DNA from 3 places in the Exiguobacterium sp. s161 genome. Region 1 is predicted to be linked to each of the others. Evidence: riboswitches for the same ligand, from Rfam matches in the RefSeq annotation. Region 1 holds a riboswitch; each other region holds the start of a gene.
What was found. Region 1 has a riboswitch for thiamine pyrophosphate ahead of KNQ14_RS06460 (ECF transporter S component). Riboswitches for the same ligand answer to the same signal wherever they lie in the genome.
Positions count from the first base shown of each region.

Region 2: it holds a riboswitch for thiamine pyrophosphate, as region 1 does, so the genes downstream of both, tenA (thiaminase II) here and KNQ14_RS06460 (ECF transporter S component) in region 1, are expected to answer to the same signal.
Region 3: it holds a riboswitch for thiamine pyrophosphate, as region 1 does, so the genes downstream of both, thiT (energy-coupled thiamine transporter ThiT) here and KNQ14_RS06460 (ECF transporter S component) in region 1, are expected to answer to the same signal.

Region 1 covers NZ_JACSNH010000001.1:1,275,753-1,277,954, forward strand. The annotation lists gene KNQ14_RS06455 (ABC transporter ATP-binding protein) at 1-389, opposite strand, end outside; gene KNQ14_RS06460 (ECF transporter S component) at 386-958, opposite strand; TPP riboswitch at 1,059-1,158, opposite strand; gene KNQ14_RS06465 (50S ribosomal protein L25/general stress protein Ctc) at 1,254-1,931, opposite strand.
Region 2 covers NZ_JACSNH010000003.1:279,803-282,004, reverse strand. The annotation lists gene KNQ14_RS10995 (hypothetical protein) at 1-78, opposite strand, end outside; gene tenA (thiaminase II) at 130-825, opposite strand; TPP riboswitch at 900-1,006, opposite strand; gene KNQ14_RS10985 (DUF1002 domain-containing protein) at 1,200-2,081, shown strand.
Region 3 covers NZ_JACSNH010000001.1:897,043-899,244, reverse strand. The annotation lists gene KNQ14_RS04350 (thiamine diphosphokinase) at 1-594, opposite strand, end outside; gene thiT (energy-coupled thiamine transporter ThiT) at 596-1,156, opposite strand; TPP riboswitch at 1,217-1,326, opposite strand; gene rpe (ribulose-phosphate 3-epimerase) at 1,349-2,005, opposite strand; gene rsgA (ribosome small subunit-dependent GTPase A) at 2,008-2,202, opposite strand, start outside.

The DNA of each region.
Region 1 (2,202 bases):
CCGGATAGACTCGCGATTGGTGTCGAGAAGGGGAGAGGGAGACCAACGAGTGCGAGTAAGCGTTCAATGCGTTCCTCCATCTCTTCGCGTGGAATCGACCGGTTTTCTAAACTAAAAGCGATTTCGCGTCCGATCGTTTCCATGCAGAACTGTTCTTCTGGATTTTGAAATAAGACTCCGACCGAACCGGACCGGGTAACTGTACCAGTCTGTTCGACTTCGATCGTCTCCGGTGTCAGTCCGGCTAGGGCATGAAGCAGTGTCGTCTTGCCACTCCCACTGCGTCCGAGCAGAAGGGTCGTTCCGTGTTCGATCGTCAGCGATACATGATTGAGCACCGATTTCATCTGACCGGGATAGCGGATGCTGAGATCGTCGACAGTAATCATGCGACTTCCCGTTTCGCACGTCCTGCCGCAAACCCGTTCAAGACACCGGTCGCAACAAGGCGACGGATGAGAATCGCTGCAAGCAAGCCGCCGAGTAATGCACCACTAATCATTTGTAAACCTGTTGTCGCAAGCAACGTCGTCGTCGTGTAGTAACCGAATCCGTTCGCGATCAGACTATAGACGATGCTACCAATTGCGGCTCCAACACCCGATAACATCAATGTCCAGGTGTCATAACGGCGATAACGCGTCATCGCGAAGACGAGTTCCGCACCAAGTCCTTGGCAGACCCCGATCAGTAGAGCCGATAAGCCAAAGTGACTACCCGTGAACAGCTCGACGGCTGCCGCGACGATTTCCGCGATGAGGGCAGCACCTGGTTTTTGAATGATTGCTGCGACGAGCGGGCTTGCGATGATCCAGATCCCAAACATCCAGTTGGCACCGACTGGCCCGAAGATTGCAGACATCGGTAACCAGAGTGTCGACCAACCGAGATAGATGACCCCGCAAGCGACGGCGAGCATCATCATGACCATAATTTCTTTCATTTTCCAGTGTTGCATCGTGTTTGTCCTCCTTTAAGTAGGGGAGACACCAAAAAAGACCGCCCTCCGTAAAAAAGAGAGCGGTCCTCAGAAAAACTGCGCGCAGCAGGAGTCATTGGATGTGATCGCTCCACTTTCCTACGCTAGTATGAACTAGATCAGGTTCGAAGGGTCCGAAGTGAATCGTCTCAGCCAAATGGGCTCCCCTAGTGGATATGGTAATAGATGATACGCTGTTCACTTTAGGCAATCTTCTGTCTATTGTCAAGACACAAAAAAACGATACGCCACGAAAGGCGTATCGTTAAACGACTTATTTGTTGTCTTCGTTCTCTTCTTTTGCTTCTTCTGAAGACTCTTCCGTAGCTTCCGCTTCGTTGTCTTCGCCAGCTTCCGCTTGTGCCTCAGCTTCTGCTTCTTTGATTTCCTCAAGCTCTTGTTCAAGCGTTGATTCGACGACAGCTGCGACTTGAATGTCGCCTTCTGTGACGATACGGAAATCTTTTTGTTCCGGAAGATCAGCTACAGAGATTGAATCGCCGATTTCGAGGTTTGTGACGTCGACTTCGACGTTCTCTGGTAATTTATCTGGTGTTGCTGCGACTGTCACTTTAAAGAGTGTCTGTGACAGGAATCCACCGACTTTAGCACCAGCTGCTTCGCCGATGAGTACGACGTCTGCTTCGACTTCTGTCTCTTCATCCATTTTAACGGCGATGAATTCAACGTGATCGACAGTTGGTGTGAATACATCCATATCACGACGGTTGATTAAGACGTTAATATTTTTACCGTCGAGTTTCAGTGAAATCAAGACGTTCTCACCGTTTTCTCGAACGATTTTAAGCAATTCTTTTTCTTCAAATGCGATTGGTGTACTTTCCACTTTGTAACCATACACGACACCAAGAGCTTTTCCTTCATGACGTAATTGTTTACGGAGTGAGCGTGGACGTACCTCGCGTTTTTCGGCTGTTAATTTAACTGACATGTTCATTTCCCCCTTGAATTTGGTATAGCCCTCAAAAGGTAATGAATGTAGGAGCAGGACAAGTCCTGAACAATTTAAATATGCTAAGACAATCGGTTCCAGACTCGCATTGAATCTGACGCTTTCGTGACTTTGCATTTCTCTCCCAGGTCATTACGCTGATATTGAGAAACATGTGTGAGTAAGTCACCGTTTGATGCGGTGCTAGTGAGTTTATACCCCTATGTTTTAAATCCTTAAACCTCTATTTTTTATTTTTTAAAGTCGAAAG
Region 2 (2,202 bases), on a different contig from region 1:
TCTTACTTTGACTCTACCAAGCATTCGTTGTACAGCATATGCTGCACTGATCACAAGTGCGATCACGATGATTTCCATTCCAATCCCTACTCTCACTAAATGGTATTCCTAATTCTACCATCTAGTGATTCAAGAAGATACCGCTCGTGCTGGAATCGTTTCGTAAACTGACGCAAATGTCTCTTCCGTCCACCCCATGTGCCAGAAGAGTAACTCATAGTAACAACTCGTCACGAAATGACGTTTCATCCGCTCGCGTTCCGTCGGGCTCGCTTGCTCCGCCAGCGCATCAAGCCGTGCAATCTGTTCAAAGACGACCTTTTCAAACCATTCCGAGCTATACGTGTCGATCCATTGCTGATAGATTTTTTCTTCCGGAGTACACGTCAGTAATTGCTGTCCGACTTCATAATACAACCAGTAACATGGCAAGATGGCAGCAATCGTCTCACCGAGCGTTCCTTCACTCGCATGATGCATGTGCGAGACATACGCATATGCTGTCGGTGCCGGTTCAAATGCTTCAAGGTCTGCTGCCGTAATACCGAGCGGCTCAAAAAATGATTGATGTAAGCTCAACTCTGCCTCATAAGTCGAAGTCGCATGTTCGGCAAGTGTCGCGATCGTCGCGAAGTCGTCTGCTTTTGATGCTGCCTTCGCTTGAATCTTCGCAAAATGTTTTAAGTAATAGGCATCCTGCATGACGTAATGCCGAAATTTCGAGAGCGGTAACGTCCCCTCCCCGATTCCTTGTACGAATGGGTGCGTAAAACTACTATCCCAATACGCTTGTGCCGCTTGTTTGATTTCTTGTGTGAACGTCATGATCTCATCCTCCTCGTTTAGTTATGAAACGAAAAAACACCACCCCGAAACACACGGGCATGGCGCAAGAAGAACAAGACTTGACGCCACTTCCCTCCGTAAGTACGAACTTAATCAGGTTCAAAGGGTCCGAACGTCTTCGTTCGTCTCAGTCGGTCTACCGACTCCCCTAGTGGTCATTATTCGATTCAAATTCACTATAGCATGCTGAAAACGGAAGTCAAGTTGTCTCCTTTTCGCTATACTATGGAGTGTCAGAAGACGGATATCGTCTCCATCTGCAGACCGATTCCGAACAGACATCGTTCCCGTACACTAAATTTAGTACCTGATACTATAATTCATTCTGTTACTTACAATTGGAGGATTTCATTATGCATACACCAACAAAATTCATGGCATCAGCCGTTATCGCTTCTGCTTTATTACTCCCAACAGCCGCATCCGCCGAACAAGTCGTCGATAAGACGATCGTCACACTCGGGGAGTCGCTCGGCGCAAAAGATAAAGCATGGGTGCTTTCACGTCTCAATGCACCGGAAGGCATCACACCGATCATCGCCACTTCTGCTGACGAGGAAAAATATCTCGGGAAAAACATCCCACAGTCGCAAAAAGGCGGCAACATGTATTCGTCGGCTAAAATCGAACTGACGGAAAAAGGAGATGGACTCTCCGTCTCGACGGAAAACATCACATGGGTGACGAAGGATATGTATCTCAACGCTCTCGTCACAGCGGGTGTCAAAGATGCCGACATCACGATTACTTCCCCTTACAAGGTGACCGGGACATCGGCACTGACAGGAATAATGAAGGCGTACGATCAAACTTCCGCTGAAACCGGGATAAAGTTAAGTGACGAACGCAAGGATTTAGCACAGCAAGAATTATTGGTCACATCAGACGTTGGAAAAACGGTCGGCACGGATAAAGTCGCTGACTTGATGAATGAGATCAAGGCTGAGATCGCCAATCAAAAACCGGAAACCAAAGTCGAGATCGAAAACTTGATCGTCCAAGTCATTCAAAATAACAATATCCAGTTGTCTGACGCACAAATGGACCGGTTGACGAATCTATTCAATCAAATGGAGCAAGCGAACATCAACTGGGGACAAATCGAAAGTGGACTCAAAAATGCGGGACAAGACATCCATGCCTTCGCAACATCAGAAGAAACGAAAGGGTTTTTTGCTAAACTATTCGATGGACTCAGTGACTTCTTCAGTTCAATCGCAGGTGTGTTCAAATAATTCAGACTTCCGTAACTGACAAAAAAATAGTAAACTAGATGTATCTAAAACGAAAGGTGGTGTGAAAAGATGGACTTTGCCGCGTGCAAACACTGGTTGATGGAACAATTGTATCTGTTGC
Region 3 (2,202 bases), 380 kb from region 1:
AAGCGTCCGCATCAACAATAGTTCTCCTTGATGGAGCTCTACCTTCGCTTCTGACGCACACCATTCATTACTGACGGTCAAGGAACCTCCGACCGGTACTGGATGTGCATCAAGTGGATATTTGACTCCGGATAAGCTTAAAGTCGATGGTACGAGTGGAATGAACGAAAGATAATGATAGCTCCCTGCTTCGACTGCATACGTTCCCTCAGCCAAGTATCGTACCTCTTCTCGTTTCGTCACGAGTCGTGCCTCTGGGTATCGCTTCAATAGATATACATTTTGGACGGTCATGTCGAGCCGCCCACCTGTCGCCCCGATGATGAAGGTATCCTCAAACTGTTTCTTCTCTGAGACTGTACGAAGTGCCAGTTCGAGATCCGTTTCATCTTTCTCGGCCGGATGAACGATTGCCCCTTCTGGTACATAACCAAGAGAATCAAAATCACCAATCGTCAGGTCGCATGTCAGCCCAAACGATTCAATCGTCTGAACACCACCGTCGACACCGACGATAAAGTCACCTGGCTGACAAAACTTCCGTAAATCCGGCGCTTCTTCTCGCGGACCGGCACAGACGAGAATCGCCCGCATCTCAGACGCCTCGTGCCGAATAACGGAGTAAGCGTGGCGCAGTCGTGAATAAAAGACCCGCAACGACACCACAAAGAACGTAAGACGGTACCATGTATGTCGCGTTATAAATCAATGAATACGGTACGACTGGACCTTCGGCATACTCGGCAAAAAAGACGATTCCACTGATGACATGACAGATATAACGGAGTCCTGCGCCTAATAACGTCGCCAGGAGAACGAACGCCATCAAGCTTTTCTTTTGTCCATTGCGCGCGGCTAGTCTGACTTGACGCGCGAACAGACCACTTAATCCGACGACACCATACGCAATCGTATAGTCAAGCATCGGTTGAACGATCGTCAAGACTTGTGGAGCGAACATCAATTGAATCGTACCGACAAGCGCTCCCGTGACGACCCCTCCGACGACACCGTGGCGAAATGCCATGACGAAGATCGGTAACATCGCTAAGCTGATTGAGCCTCCTTGTGGCATTTTGAATGGAATCAGTAAATCAAAGACGACTCCGAGACTGGCGAAGATGGCAATTTCCATCATCATTTGTAACCGTTTCATGCTATTTTCCTCCTTCATTGTACGAGAGGACGCAAAAAGGCAGTACGACGAACGCCGTACTGCCTGCGTGCGCCACATCCCTACGTCCGTTTGAACGGAACAGGTTCGAAGGGTTAAAGTCTAAAAGACTTCTCTCAGCCGCTTTTCAAGCGACACCCCTTGCGGTCATCATATTTCGTTTTCTCGTTCTTATTATACGGCAGCCCCTTGACGAATGCTAGTGATCGCTTCCGCATAATCTGGTGCATTGTAGATTGCTGATCCTGCGACGAGAACGTTCGCACCGTTATCGATGCAAAGCTTTGCCGTTTCCGGATTGACGCCACCGTCAATCTCGATTTCAAATGTCAGACCACGATCTGCTTTCATTTGCGCAAGTGCTGCGAGTTTCGGCATGACACGCTCGATGAAGGCTTGTCCACCAAAGCCCGGATTGACCGTCATCAATAAAACCATATCGACATCCTCAAGGACGTGTTCAATCGTTGATAATGGCGTATGGGGATTCAAGACGACTCCTGCCTTTGCGCCCGCTGCTTTGATTTGTTGCAAGACACGATGGACATGATTCGTCGCTTCGACGTGGAACGTCACGATGTCCGCCCCTGCTTTGACGAAATCCTCGACGAAACGTTCTGGCTGGTCGATCATCAAATGGACATCGAGAATCATATCCGTCTTTTGACGTAAGCTGCTAAGCACAGGTAATCCAAATGAGATGTTCGGTACGAACTGACCGTCCATGACATCAAAATGGATATAGTCCGCGCCTGCTGCTTCGACTGCTTTAACATCGCGTTCGAGATTCGCAAAATCTGCTGATAAGATAGATGGTGCAATTTTAATCATCTTCAATACCTCCGGGCTCGATTCTTGATTTCGTCTATAAACATACCATAGTTCTCATAACGAGAGGACATGATTTCTTGGGCTTCGACGGCTTCCTTGACGGCACAACCGGGTTCATTCAAATGCAAGCAACCTCGGTATTTGCAATCATCTTGTACAGCCACGAATTCAGGGAAACTCCACCGTACATCCTCGAT